2 regions of the Methylomonas sp. Kb3 genome follow, and region 2 is predicted to be linked to the other one. Evidence: riboswitches for the same ligand, from Rfam matches in the RefSeq annotation. Region 2 holds a riboswitch; the other holds the start of a gene.
What was found. A riboswitch is a leader RNA that binds a small molecule or an ion and turns the genes downstream of it on or off. The one in region 2 is predicted to bind cyclic di-GMP.

Region 1: it holds a riboswitch for cyclic di-GMP, as region 2 does, so the genes downstream of both, CWO84_RS06625 (hypothetical protein) here and CWO84_RS07910 (hypothetical protein) in region 2, are expected to answer to the same signal.

Annotation. Positions count from the first base shown of each region.
Region 1 covers NZ_PIZT01000008.1:11,926-19,484, forward strand. Annotated here, with positions in the region: gene gspF (type II secretion system inner membrane protein GspF) at 1-909, shown strand, start outside; gene gspG (type II secretion system major pseudopilin GspG) at 1,006-1,437, shown strand; gene gspH (type II secretion system minor pseudopilin GspH) at 1,422-1,964, shown strand; gene gspI (type II secretion system minor pseudopilin GspI) at 1,961-2,338, shown strand; gene gspJ (type II secretion system minor pseudopilin GspJ) at 2,328-2,906, shown strand; gene gspK (type II secretion system minor pseudopilin GspK) at 2,903-3,838, shown strand; gene gspL (type II secretion system protein GspL) at 3,831-5,024, shown strand; gene CWO84_RS06620 (type II secretion system protein M) at 5,005-5,520, shown strand; cyclic di-GMP riboswitch class I at 6,217-6,295, shown strand; gene CWO84_RS06625 (hypothetical protein) at 6,335-7,126, shown strand; gene CWO84_RS06630 (hypothetical protein) at 7,227-7,559, shown strand, end outside.
Region 2 covers NZ_PIZT01000010.1:135,506-143,064, reverse strand. Annotated here, with positions in the region: gene CWO84_RS07935 (SulP family inorganic anion transporter) at 1-366, shown strand, start outside; gene CWO84_RS07930 (M15 family metallopeptidase) at 861-1,406, opposite strand; gene CWO84_RS07925 (nucleotidyltransferase family protein) at 1,410-2,012, opposite strand; gene CWO84_RS07920 (XdhC family protein) at 1,993-2,256, opposite strand; gene CWO84_RS07915 (hypothetical protein) at 2,448-2,831, opposite strand; cyclic di-GMP riboswitch class I at 3,548-3,622, shown strand; gene CWO84_RS07910 (hypothetical protein) at 4,049-4,798, shown strand; gene CWO84_RS07905 (hypothetical protein) at 4,995-5,828, shown strand; gene CWO84_RS07900 (cytochrome c peroxidase) at 6,021-7,559, shown strand, end outside.

The DNA.
Region 1 (7,559 bases), on a different contig from region 2:
ATTTTGCTGGCGATCAGAAGCCGGATTCTAGAGGGCCAAAGCCTGGCCGTGGCCTGTCAGGCGTTTCCCAGTACCTTTCCGCCCTTGTACCGCGCCACTATCGAAGCCGGCGAATCCTCGGGCAAGCTGGATCAGGTCTTGGAAAAGTTGGCCGATTATCTCAGCGACAAAGGCCAGCTGCACCGTAAGTTGCAGATGGCGATGATTTATCCGGTGCTTCTGTCTTCGGTATCGATATTGGTGGTTATCGGCTTGTTGGCTTACGTGGTGCCGGAAATCACCGGCGTGTTCGACAAAATGGGCCACGAGCTGCCGGCTATTACCCAGGCCTTAATTAGTTGCAGCGATTTTTTGCAGAGCAATGGCATGCTGCTACTGGCTTTTGGTGTGGCTTTATCGGTTGCCGCCAAGCTGATTTTGCGCCGGGAGCGGCCGCGCATGCTGTTTCACCGTTGGTTGTTGACCATGCCGATCACCGCCCGCTTTTCCAAGGGTTTAAACACCGCGCGTTTTACCCGCACCTTGGCGATTTTGACCAATAGCGGCGTGGAGTTGCTGGAAGCCTTGAAAATCTCCAGCCAGGTGTTGGCGAACGAGGCGATGCGGCAGGCGGTGGCGCATACCGCGATTCGCGTGCGGGAAGGGCAGAGTTTGAACAAGGCGCTGGAAGCCAGCGGTTTCTTCCCGCCGGTGACGATACATCTGGTGGCCAGTGGCGAGGCCAGCGGCCAATTACCGCGCATGCTGGAAAGCGCCGCCGACGATCAGGAACGTGATATTCAGGCGCTCACCGAACTGACCATGGGCTTGTTCGAGCCGGCCTTGATTTTGTTCATGGGTCTGGTGGTGCTAACCATCGTGCTGGCCATTCTGTTACCGATATTTGAAATGAACCAATTGATTAGATAGCGGTTTTGTCATACGCCTGTCACGTTGGCTTTCTAATCTTCTCCCCGTTGTCCCGCAGGCCGGGACCTGTTTAAACCAATCCGACTTTAAACCCTTATGAGCAATAAAAAACAGCAAGGCTTTACCCTGATCGAAGTGATGATCGTGGTGGTGATTTTGGGCATCTTGGCGTCCATCGTCGTCCCAAAAATCATGGGCAGACCAGACGAAGCCCGTGCCACGCGCACCTTGCAAGACATCAGAGCCATCAGCGCCGCGCTGGATTTATACAGACTGGATAACTTCAGCTACCCCACCACCGACCAAGGCCTGGAAGCTTTGGTACATAAACCCGCTAATCTGCCGGCCGGCGCGCATTGGAAGCAGGGCGGCTATCTGGATCAACTGCCGGTCGACGCATGGGGCAAAGCGTATTTTTATATGCAGCCCGGCGCGCACGGCGAATTTGATTTGTATTCCTTCGGCGCCGACGGCGTGGAAGGCGGCAGCGAAGCCGGCGCGGACATCACCAATTGGGCGCAAAAATAAGGCCAAATTCCGGCTTGAGCGCGCGTGGTTTTACGCTGATAGAACTGTTAATTGCGATGGTTTTAATCGGCTTGATGAGCAGCATGGCGATGCTGGCGATGGGCAATGCCGATCATAGTAAGCAGCAACAATTGGAAGTTGATCGGCTGGCAAAATTGCTGGCGCTGGCCGAGCAGGAAGCGATGATACGCGGCGAAAGCATAGGTCTGGAGTTGGTCGGCCAAGGGTATAGGTTTCTCTCGCCTACCCAAAGCAAGTGGCAGCCGGAGAATAATGATGCGCTATTCAGACAGAGGAATTTGCCAACAGGCATGACCTTGGCTTTAAGCTTGGACGAAAAGCCGGTGTATCTGAATCAACGGTTCGGCGGCAAAGTTCATCCGGAACCGCAGATTGTCTTTACCCCGGACGGGGCCTCTGCGGTGTTTCAAATTGCGTTGGATTTAGCAAAAAGCGATCTCCGGTTTTGGCTGAGTAATACGGCGGATGGGGGCTTGGCAATTTCCAGCGTCGCCATTAAGCCATGAAATACCCCGGCAACGGCGGTTTCACTCTATTGGAAGTGCTGATTGCGCTGGCGCTGTTAGCCATTCTGATGGCCGGCTTGATCAAAATTACCGCCGACAATACCAAGAACCTTTGGTATCTGGAAAACAAAACTATAGCCGCGACGATAGCCGCTAATCGTGCGGTGCAATTGCGCCTGGATACCGAAAAGCCGGAGAACCAGGACGGGTGGGAAACCATGGCCGGGCGGCGCTGGTATTGGCAGGCCAAGCGCGGTGTGACGCCGAGTCTCGGCGGCACGCTTTGGGATTACCGGATAGAAGTGTTTTTGGAAGGGGATAAATCGCCGTACGCCGGTTTGCTTAGTTATGTTCCGGCCAGCCATGAACAATAGCGCCAGTCGCGGTTTTACCTTGCTGGAAGTCCTGATCGCGATGGCCGTGTTCGCGATCATGGCGGCCATGGCCTACGCCGGCTTGAGCGCGGTGTTGGATGCCAGAGCGGGCACGGAAAAACGCTCGGACAGCATCGCCGCGTTGCAGCAAACCCTGTATTTGCTTAACGAAGATTTAGCCCAGGCTTTGCCACGCTCGATTCGGGACGAATTGGGTAGCGAACAGCCGGCTTTTTCCGGTGGGAATGGTGAAGAATTATTGACTTTAACCCGCAGCGTGCCGGAATGGTCGGCGTTGTCGATGCGAAGTGATCTGCAGCGTGTCAGTTATCGACTGGAAAACGGCAGTTTGTACAGGCAGGTCTGGATCGTGTTGGACCGTACCCAGCAGACGCAATTTCGTCGGAAAAAATTGCTGAATGTTGGCGCGCTTGAACTGCGCTTTTACGGCAGCGACTGGACGACGCATTGGCCGGCAGGTGGCACTGGCTTACCCAAAGCGGTGGAAGCTAATTTTAACTTGGCCGGCCTGGGCGACATGCGCCGGCTGTTTCTGGTGCGGGAATGAAGATGCTAGATCGGGCGCAGCACGGCATAGCGTTGATCACGGTGATGCTGATACTGGCCATCGCCACGGTAGCGGTCGTGTCCATGTCCAGAGCGCGGCAGATGGATATTCGCCGCACCGAAAATCAGCTGCGCAGCATGCAAGCCTGGGAATATGCCTATGGCTTGGAAAGCTGGGCGATTGGCAGGCTGGCCGCTGATGCGAAAGTTGGTGATGTCGATGGTGTGGATGATACCTGGTCCAAACCGCTGGCAACGACCGTGGTGGCTGGCGGCACGATGCAAGCACAGATTGAGGATTTGCAAGGCCGTATAAATCTGAACAACTTGTTGGTTGAGGGAAAAGTATCCGTGCCGGATGTAAAACGCTTGGAACGCTTGCTGGCGCAGCTAAAACTGAAAACCGAGCTGGTACAGGCAATCACGGATTGGATAGACGCAGATATGGACGCTAGCTATCCGCACGGTGCGGAAGACGACGCCTATACCCGATCTAAGCCCGGCTACCGCGCCGCGAACCGGCAATTTGCAGATGTCAGCGAGTTATTGCTGGTACAAGGCATGACGCGCGAGATTTATTCGAAATTATTGCCGTATGTGTATGTGGTGGAAGGCTACGCGCCGCTGAATATCAATACCGCCAGCGCCATGGTGCTGCGCTGTTTGGCGGACGACATCAGCGCCGATCAGGCGGCATCCATCTTCAGAGCCAGAGGCAAGCCTTTCGAAAAAGTCGCCGAGTTTTTAAAGGACGAAGCGGTTGCCGATGCCGGCATCGGTAAATACGGCTTGGGGGTCAGTTCGCAACACTTTTTACTACAAGGGCAAATCGATATGGGCAAAACCCATTTGCAGTTTCAGTCGCAATTGCAGCGTGATAGCGGCGGTGCGCAAGTCTTGAAGCGGCAGCGCCAGGGCTTGGCGCATGGCTGAAAAACTGCTGGTCAGATTCATCTCCGAATCGGCCGATAAACTGGAATGGTTGAGTCTTGCCGAGCCGGATAGTCAGCCGGCATCCGGCACGATGGCCCAGTTAGCAGCTGTTGCGCAGGGTAAGTCTGTACTGCTGTTATTGCCGGCCGCTTCGGTGCTATTGCTGGAAATCGAGTTGGCGGTTAAAACCACCGCGCAACTGAAAAAAGCCTTGCCGTTTGCCTTGGAAGACCTGTTGGCCGAGGACGTGGAAAATTATCATCTGGTTTGGTTAAAACAGGATCGGGATAAACTCGCCGTCGCGGCGATTACCCACGAAACGCTATCGACATGGCTTACGCCGTTTCGGGAAGCCGGTTTGCCGCTGGATGGCGCATATCCGGAAACCTTATGTCTGCCGTATCAAGCCGGACAAGCCACCTTGTTGCTCGACGACAGCAACGCTATTTTGCGTAGCGCTGCCTATCTGGGCGGCGGCGTGGATACGCAATTTCTGCCGCAATTGTTGGAAAAAGCCCGTGCCGAAGGTGCTGATTTTCAGACTTTACTGCTATTCAAAGCCAGCGAAGACAGCAAACTGCCGGAAGGTTTAGCAACTACCGGTGTGGAAACAGTCATAGCAAAACCGTTGCCATTCATGGCGAGCGCCGTTGAGTTGTTGCCGGCAGAGCTGAGTTTATTGAGCGGTGCCTATGCCGTTAGTAGCCAAAAGGTAGGCCGTTGGCAGCAGTGGCTGCCTGCAGCAATTATTTTGGGTGCGGCTTTGGCGGTGCAGAGCTACGCCTTATTGCACACCTACTGGCAACAGCAAGCCGAGCTGAGCGAATTGGAAGCCAAAACCCAAGCGCTGTTCAAACAAAGCTTTCCCGAGGTGAAGCGCATCGTCAATGTTAAAGCCCAAGCCGAGCAACAACTGGCGCAGCTGAGAAAACAACACGACGTCGTCGGTAGCGGCTTCATGCGCTTGTTTTACCGGTCCGGCTTGGTATTAAAAGACACGCCCGCCGTGCACCTGAAAAAACTCAATTTCCTGAACGGCGGTTTGCAGTTGCATGTAGTTGCCGATGACATCGGCCAGCTGGAGCAATTCAAACAACAATTGCAAACCAGCATGCAGGTGAAACTTCAATCCGCCGACAGCGGCGCAAATGGCGTGGAGGCGCAACTTGAGATTCGCGAAAAATGACATAGCGCAGCGTTTTGCCGAACTAACGCCCAGAGAGCGAGTACTGGCGCTGGGTGGTGTGCTGGTCGTGCTGATGTATGGCGCATACCTGCTGTTTTACCAACCAATTGCTGAACAAAGCCGCTTGCTGACGCTAAAAATCCAGGCGCAAAGGCAAATCTATAGCTATTTACAACAAGTCGGCAACGAAGCGGCGGCTTTGCGGCAACAAGCCGCGGTTGATACGCCGGCAGTGGATGGCGGTAATCAATCGCCGCTGGCGTTAGTCGATTTCAGCAGCCAACAGCTGGATATAAAACCGGCGATCAAACATCTGTCACCGGAAGGCGAGGACAAAGTCAGCGTCTGGCTGGAAAATCTGGCCTTCGACCGACTGATGTCATGGTTGACAATTTTGGAAACCAAACACCGCTTGCAAGTGCTGCAAATCGATGTGGAAAAACCGGCCGATGCGGACGGTATCGTTAACGCCAAAGTCTTGTTGGGCGTTGTTTAGCCCGCCTTCATATTAGCCTGGCCTTTAACGTCCGTCGCTCCCGCGCAGGCGGGAGCCCAGTGTTCCCAATCGATTGGTGAAGCGGTCGCAAGGCGTTTGCTTGTCGGGGAATGCCGTGTTCAGCGCACGCAGAGTTCGAAGCTTGCCATCCATGGCACCGGACGCCCTTATCCCGGCGGCATGACGGACTTTTTGGGTTTAACTAACTTGCTCAATAGTCAGCAAGGCCCTTGCCGTCGAGAGCTAGCGGCCACTAATACCTAGGCTACACCGAAAATAGTTTATTTGATTCCCGCATTCCCAGCTTCTCCCGGAGGAAAAGGGGTTTCTTCCTTAACTGAATCGCACTGATGCGACCCCCGCAAATAGAATCTTAGATTTCATCACTCCCTCCCGCCCGGTCATCCGCTGAATTTTCGTGTTAGCGGCCGGCTTTGTAATACAGATGTATTACATGTCACGTTAATTTAACAATGCTGTAACCGAAACGCCGCTATTGCTCTGGAATAATTCGCGCCAAGTTGAGGGGTTGAGGAACGGCCGTTCAGCAAAGATTCGGGAGCAACTAGGGAACATGGACGGCACGAACAAGGAGCGGCGAAGGAAGAGGATAGGGAGGAGGCTAGGCGGAACATGGTAGCGGGGGCAACAAAGCGGCGCTGTCAGGATGTTAGATGGTGTCGAGTGCAATCTAAAGCGTGTAAAAGCCAAACTCGTTGTGAAGCGGGGACGGAAAGTCACGGGTCTTGCAGGTCAAGACGGCTGGGCTGTCACCTTATGTCATTAATCGAAATTTAAACATGAGGTTTTAAAAATGAAATTGTCTAAAAAATTGTTGGCAGTTGCAGTATTGGCAGCGGCCGCTTCAGGCGCCGCGGAAGCGCGTATCCAAGCTATCGGCGATGCAACAGCAGACGGTAGTGAGTTTTTGTTTAACCTGGTTAACTACACAGCACAAAACTCTTACACGCTGGATTTGGGCATCACTGTTGAACAATTTTTGGCTAATCCTAGCCAACCATTGTCATTCACACTGAGCGACAACAACTTCCAATCGTTCGCTGCTGCTTACACTGCCGGCAACAACGTTGCCTGGGGTGTTTCTGGTGGTCATGGTGTATTGAATGAATTGACCGACTTAGCTAAATTTGGTTTTTACACCACTTCTGTAGTGCCTTCACCATCCAGCATCGACGCGAACGCTCCAGACATTAGCAACACGATGGGTAAATGGAATGATTTGGTCAGCTATATCCAAACTCAAGATGCTAACAGCAACAACTTGAGTACCTTCAAAACTGTCGGCCAGCAAGGATACACAGCTGTTTACGGTAACGATTTCCAAACTGCCTTGCCATTTACCGCGCAAGGTCAGTTAGGCACAGCATTGTCTTTTGTTCGCGAAAGAGCCAATGCCGATGACTTCGACACCGGCGAATTAGTCACTTTCCCAGGCGTATGGAATTTCGCAATCAACGGCAACGTCGGTTCTTTGACCTATACCGCTGCGCCTGCTGCTGTGCCACTACCTGCTGCGGTTTGGATGTTCGGCGCCGGTCTGATGGGTGTACTGCGCGCCACTCGTCGTAAATCGCTGGCGGTTTAATTCCGTAAGCGGCTTGAGCCGGCCGGATTCTGTTTTGCTGGTTCCCCCTTCATGAACGGGTCGGCTCACACTTTAAATTTAATCCATTGAGAGATATACAATGAAAAAGCAATTATTGTCTGCTGCTATCGCAGTGGCTTCTCTGGCAGGTTTTTCGCAAGGCGCATCCGCGCATGCGCCAAGCGTTACGCCGGATATCGAAATCTTCATGTCCGGCGCTAGCGCGCAAGACAAAGCCCTGGCTGCCTTGTTTGTGAACTTGTGCGACGCCGGTACTTTGGATGTATTTAAAGATAACGGTACAGCGGGTTCCGAAGGTAAAAACCATAGTGCTTATTTCTGCACACTGAACTCTACTAACGTACCCGGCCTGACCGTCAACGGTTCTGCGGCAACCACGGCTAAAGTCCTGTTCCACAAACGTTCTGCCGGC
Region 2 (7,559 bases):
GTCATGGAAGAACTCGATGATACGGATTTTACGCTGCCAGCCAATACCGTCGTTTTTGCCATGGAAGGGCCTTTCTTTTTTGGCGCGGCGGCAAGATTGGAATCCGCGCTGGAAGTGATTCACGGCCATACCGAAATTCTGGTCTTGCGCCTGGAAAAAGTGCCTTTCATCGACGCAACCGGCCTGCAATCGCTGTGGGATTTGCTGGATAACTGCAAACGGCACAAAACCCGACTAATCCTGTGCGGCGCAAGACCGAATGTCTTCGAGAAACTCCGCCGAGCAGGGCTGGTCGGTCAAGTCGGCAAGCCAAATGTGGTGGACCGAATACAACAGATCGCCATGGATATAACTAAAAATAAATAACTTCCCTGCTTATCCCTCAACCCAGCGGAAGCTTTCGTAAAAGGTAAATCCGCTCCTTCTCTGACTGGAAAAGTTTGGGATGGCGACATATACCGTCACCGCTTCAGATTCATCGCCGGAAAGCTGTGAATTCCGAAACCCGAAAGCGGGCATTCGTCACTGAGTCCAACCGACGCGAAGCTGAGGCGCGAGTGCTAATCTTGAATGTCCGGTTTAAGCGGCTAGGCGCTTTAGTCCTTTGAAGGCATCGCGGGTAAGGCTTTTTGCCAGCCGGTTATACAAGTTTGCTTTGCCCGCAAGGCTTTGGAGTTTGTCCGCAACGTAAAAACCTCGCGATGCTGGCGACAGCAAAAAACCCAAGACGAGAGCTTAATTACCTTATGCGCAACCCTATCAGCGATAACCGAATAGCGTCTAGGCTTGCAAGGCTAATTTGGAGACTCGGTGATAACAAAGAGACCCACTATTTTGGCTTCAGTAGTTACCAAACGTTGCTACGAATCGCCCCGATAACACCAATGCCAAGGCTCGTAAACATAACCGAAGCGGTTATCGCGCGGGAATGACAGAAAAAATTGAAAGCGTTGCGCGTTGCTTGATAGCCACTGATAAGCAGCCGTTTGTTCGAACCGCTCGCCCAGTTCCGGGCAGTCGTCGCTGCCTATATCGATGGCACGCCCGGTGTGGTGTTCGCTGTAACCGGGCGGGGCCAAGACACGCAGAATCTCCTCGATAGTTTGCCCCATCCCGAGCTTGCGCCGAATAATGTCGGCTTGATAATCCGCACTGCGAAAGGCCGACACCATCAGCAGGGTAATGCCCTCCTCGGCGGCGGCCTGTTTCAATGCGTGCCAGGCAACGGCCGCTTCCGCCGTGAGATAATACGCTCTACCTTGCCGCGTGGTTTCCGCGACGATCAGTTCGGCCGGCTCGCGGCATAATGCCAAACCTCTACCTGCCGGCAGTTCTTCCTGAATGCCTAGTTCGATGAACAGCTCGCGAATACGCTGTAAGTAGGCGTCAAGCGGTTGGTCAATCATGAGCTACATCTCATTGAGTGCATGCAAGCGCTGGTAATCGCTAGTGGTGTCGACATCCATTTCCGCTTCCAGCAACGGCACTTTTACCAGTGTGTCTTCGAAGCGCAGTAACAAGGGCTTGGCTCCCCGGTCGCCGGTCAAGCTGGCTAGCTGGGGAAAATAAGCAGCCGGAAACACGGCTGGCACGCCAAACGATTCCGCGTACTGACTGACGACGATGCGCTCCGGCGCGTTTTGCCAAGCACTTAGCAAACTTTGCAGATGCGCGGCGCTAATCAAGGGTTGATCACAGAGCATCAACAATACCGCGCTAGCCGTGCCCGGCACAGCCTGGATACCAGCCAGAATCGAACCGGCCATCCCGTCCGCCCAACTCGGATTCAACACCACTTTGCTGCTGTTAAAATCGACCGCGGCTTTTATCGCCTCAGCATTTGCGCCCAATACCACCACCGTCCGCTCCGCCAACACGGCTTGCGCATTGGCAAGCGCATGCGCCAGTAATGGACGCTCCTGCCAAATCAGTAATTGCTTGGGACTGCCCATCCGGCTGGAGGCACCGGCCGCCAGGATGACGGCATGCACATTATCCATGGCTGCAGGCATGTTTAATCGCAACCGGCTCTTTCCCCAGTTGCCAGCCGCTACGGCCGTTGAACTGGGACTGAATGCCGGCCACGATGGACAAGACAATCTCTTCCGGAGGTTGCGCGCCGATGTCCAAACCGAACGGGCGGAATACCCGTTCGACTATCAGTGCCGCGTTGTCGCCCAAGCTGTGCAGCAGCCGCTGCTTGCGATGCGCCGGACCCAGCAAACCGACCAACTCGCCGGTTTGGGTAATCAGCATCCGCGCGCCGGCCTTTTGGTAGGTCGAGCCAAAGGTTTGTTGCCAAAAATTGGCGTGCGTTTTTTAGTGGATGATTCCTGCACTGACTATTCCTATAAAGAGATTGCCGCTCGAGCAGTTAAAAACTGACCAGGGTTTTGTCCGCGACTTATTGACGGCCTCCTAGCACAAAATGCATAAGTTGTGGAAACTCAAGCCTTGGCTTTTTTATCCTTGCGGATGCCCCGCACCGCATACGTCCTGGCTTTATCTTTGGCGGTTTCCGCAAAGAAGGTCTTCCAGGTCTCGCCGCCTCGGTCGGCAATTGCCGTCGAAATATCCTTAAATAAACTGATACCTTCCAGCACCATTGTCGGGGTAAAACCATAATCGTGGGTGAGGTAGTAACTGATGCTCATCAGATAGGTTTTTTCTCTACTCATGAGCTTGATCAGCCGCTGCTTTTGTTTATCGTAGACATAGTAAGAGGTCAGCGCCAGCAGGCTCAGGCCAAAAAATTTCGTCCACAACAAAATATAAGCATCGTCTTCATAGAGCTTCTGACCCTTGTTCAAAATGGCATCGGTTTTATTCATATCTATCCTCGGTGAAAGTGTCGGGCATCTTAATTTAAGTTTGAAAATTTTGTGTTGGAAATATTGGATAGTGTCGTCATAACACAGCCGCCCGAAGCGCAATACCCTGTAAGTGCAAGACAGCCAAGAACCAAGCGGTGTTTTTTTAGCTTAACCAGTAGCTATGCCATGCCATCGGCTTAAATGCAAAAAATGCCTTCTCCACCTGGTGGCAAAGGCGATTAGAGGAATCAACCTTTTTCTGGGGCTGAGTGATTTTCGTCGGCAATTGGCAGATGACTAAAGCTCCGGCGAGGCTGGTCGTCGATTGCCGACGAAGTCATGATACGCATGAGAACGTTGGATTTTTATTTCGGAATTCGTTCCCAACCTTCGTTCCAGCACCCTGATTTTTAAGCACCCAGCTTGGTATATCACTACCCGAACTGATGACTTTTACCCCTACGGCGCAAACTCAAAGCTGCCGCCCAAAATCTCTTAAATAAAATAAGGGATATAACCCAAAATACGCGAAATAACACACCCTGCATAGCGTAATAGCCATCTAAAACCCCAAAAAACCGCCACACTTATTACTACTCCACCCTATCAAACAAAACAGCCTATCGCATTGTTTTATATGAACATAACCATAGAAAAACACTAGCAACCCTTGCTCAAATATATTTTGGCGCATGTTTTGCTTTATAAATAGTGCTGCACCCACCTGGGCGCAGCCACCAAGTCGCCACACTCGTCGCAAGGCGGGGCCGGAAAGCTGCGGATCTGATTCAGATAGTCGAGCTGCCTCTTATGAGCGGGTAAGAGAAGGGTCTAGCCGGTCGAGATTCATACACCGACAACTACCCATAGCGCTCGCTCACTGGTCAGGAATAGTTTGTTGTATCACCTGATTAGCTAAACCCGTTGTTTAACTCACTACGCAAGCAAGCCCGGTATTTAAAACTCTTTGGACTGTCTCTCTCGCAACCATAGCGTAGCGTGATCAATTCAGGAATATTGAAATACATAGCGGTTTTAAGGCTGTTCAAATTGCGCGGGAAGCCATCGGCCCAGCACTTACCGTACGCAAAGGACCGGAAAGTAAGAGGCTGACATCGCGGCATCCGGCGCAGGTGCGTTAGGCAACGACTCGCAAAGGGAATTGCGAAACATTGAATGTCGCCGGTAAAACCTACCGGTAAAAATCTTCGTCTTACTATGAAAGGAATTGAAATATGTCTGTTAACACGAAACATGCGCCTGCCTTGAAAAAGGTCGCTGCAACACTTGCTATTTCACTTTTAGGCCTCGGCAATGTACAAGCCGAGACCGTAAACGGCACCATCTATAAAACCGTCGACCCGGTTCACGGCGCCGGCACCACAATCGATTTCTACTCGTTCTCCTTGTCATCAGCTGCCAATGTGATAATCGATGTCCTGGCGAATGAAGGCTACGCAGCGGGCTGGGGCGCGCATCCCGGCGCGTATGTCGATATAAACGGCGACGGCGAACTGACACTGGCAGATAGCCAATTCCGCATTTTTCAGGACACAGTCTCACTGACTACCGAAATCGTCAGCGGCGACGACAGCCCAGCTTACACCATACCCGGCAATACCGGCGGATGGGCCGATGGCAGCTTGTTGAGCCGAGACTCCTACCTGGCTACTGCATTGGACGTGGGCAATTACATTATTGCTTTTGGCGATTACTCTCTAACCATCGAAGAAGCTGTGCTGGGCTTCAACAAGGGCGACACCATCACCGGTGCGACCGGCGTCAACCCGATAACGGGCGCCACCGGTCAGGATCATTTCGATTATCAAATTACCCTGACCGCCACCGACTACGTCACCGGAGCCAGCCTGCCTTTGACCATCACCGGCGAGGGTGTTAGCGCAGTGCCGGTGCCAGGGGCCGTTTGGTTGTTCGGTTCTGCATTAATGGGATTCAGTGTATTAGGCAAACGCCGCACCGCGTAACCCCGGCAAACAAGAGCGAAAAGGTCAGCCGACATCAGCTGTCGACTCACCCCTCGCAATGCATGTCTAAACCCTTTGGAGATGTCTATCTTTTGGCTGCCAGGCCCGAAATACTCAGACAAATCCAAATTAAACAGCAACTTAAATCTACCACAATCGTAAACAACGATGTGGTAGATATTGGAGACACTCAAAAATGAACATCGATTTACAAACTATTTTTAAAATCACCCTATCGTCCGCCGCGCTAACCCTTGCCGTTGCTCAACCTGCGACGGCGGCTTGGTCAGGCGCCGATAACACTCTCGAGCTGGGCACCAGCATCTCAAACCCTAGTTTTAATTCCAGCAATTTGGGCTTCGCGGGCAATCCGTCTCTGTCCAATGATGGTTGGGGCATGCAAGGTGCATTTACCAACTTCTATTTGAGCTCATCAGCCCAATCCGTGACTGTCGACGCGCGTTCGTCCGCCGCAAACTTTCCGGCCTTTTCAATTTTCAGAACCAATGTGGCTTATTCGGGTGAAACGGTCGGCGTCGATACACCGGCTGAGCTAACCGGCCAAATTCACAAATTTAACTCGGTCGGCCAAGCCGGCGATCCAGGCATTATGTGGGCAACCGGCGCGGACGGCATTGTCGAAACCCTGGGCTACGTCAGTTCCTCAAGCAAAAACTACGTTAACTCTTTCGGCGGCGTCATCGACTCCGGCGCCCACGATGTCAGTATCGACAATCTGTATGAAACCGGCGTATCCGGCACTATAGGCGTCACCGGCAACCCTGCTTTTGCCAACACCAAAAGATTCGCGACCTTGACACTGAACGACTTGCAAGCTGGCTGGTATGCCGTGTTCGTCGGCGGTGCAGACGTCCTCGGAAGCAGTGCCGGCATCTCTTTGAACATTTCCGCGTCGGCCGCCCCTTCTACCTACACACCGGCGGCGGTGCCAGTACCCTCCGCTGTCTGGCTGTTCGGCACGGCACTGGCCGGCTTTATAGGCAGAGGCAAACGCAACGCTAAAGCGTAAGCCAACACCCAGCACATAAGCCGATGTTCCTATAAAAAAAGGAAGCTTGGCGAGGGACTTCGCCAAAGGAATAAGGATGGCCGATAAATTACGCTGTGTGGTTTATCGGCCTTTTTTATAGCTTGAGCCCGCTGATGCGGGCGTTTTGGCCGTATTTGTTGCCAACCAACCATTTCTCAGTGGAGTTTCACCATGACATTGTTTCGTCATAGCCAATTAGCGATTGTTTTAGCCGGAGGTGTACTGCTCAGTTTCAGCGCCGCCGCGGTCGAATTGGCACTAGGGCCCATGCCGATAAGCCTGAAGCATTTGCCCGTTCCGCCTGTTCCCGGACTACTGGACGGCCCGGACCCTATTGTCGTCAACAAGAATGCCGCGATTGCCTTGGGCAAAGCGCTGTTCTGGGATACTAACGTGGGTAGCGACGGCATGGCCTGTGCGTCCTGCCACTTTCACGCCGGCGCCGACGGCAGAGTAAAAAATCAGCTTGCTCCGGGCGGCCAATCCAGCCCTTTAAGCGATCAAACATTCAGCAATGCCATGACGGGTGGTTCTTTGGGACCCAATCATACCCTCAGCATTGGCGACTTTCCGTTACATCAACGGGAAGATCCGCTGCAAGAGCATTCCGCGATCCTCTACAACACCGACAATGTAGTCGGTTCGTCCGGTACTTTCGGTGGTGAATTTAGAGCCGTGGACCGCTACACAGCGCCTAACGACACCTGCAGCCGCAGCGTCGACAGCCTGTTTCATGCCGGCGCGGTCGGCACCCGCAAAGTAACGCCACGCAATGCGCCCAGCGTGATCAATGCGGTGTTTAATCATCGCAATTTTTGGGACGGCCGCGCCAACAATGTGTTTAACGGCAGCAGCCCTTGGGGCGACCGAGATCCCGACGCCGGCGTCTGGGTAAAACAGAACGCCACGACGCTAATTAAGCAGCGCCTGCATTTAATCAATTCCTCGCTGGCGTCATTAGCGGTAGCTCCGCCACAAAACACTACCGAAATGGCCTGCCGCAACCGGACCTTGATGGAACTCGGTAGAAAGCTGCTGTTACGCCGCCCGTTGCAAAACCAAAAAGTACATCCTGAAGACAGTGTATTGGGACCTTACAGCCTCAATAGCAAACCCGGCACGAACACTCTGTATAAGCTGCTGATCATGCAGGCATTCAATCCCAAATACTGGTCGTACAGCGGTAACCCGCCAATTCCGGCCCCCAAAGGGTTTGCGCCCTATAATCAAACCGAAGCCAACTTTGGCATGTTCTTTGGCCTGGCCATCCAACTCTATGAAAGCACATTGATTTCGGACGAATCGCCCTTCGACAACAGCGCCCGAGACGCCGGCAATCAACCCATAGAACTCAGCGCTTCGGAATTGAACGGCTTAAAACAATTCAGAAAAAATCAGTGCGCGCTCTGCCATTTAGGACCCAACTTCAGCGCGGCATCGATTAACGCCAATGCGGCCATTGCCAAAACCCATCCGGAAGCCTTCGGTGAACCGACTTTCTTCATCAGCGCATCCACCAATGTGGTCAATCGCATACCTTTGCTTATCAAAAACGCTCCGGTTACCGCATTTTTCGATACCGGCTTTTCTTCCACAGGCGTCACCGAAGAAACGGCCGATATTGGCGCAGGCGGCGTCGACGACTTTGGCAACCCGCTATCGTTCAGTAGGCAATATTTACAGCATTTGGCGGGCAATAATGCCGCTGCA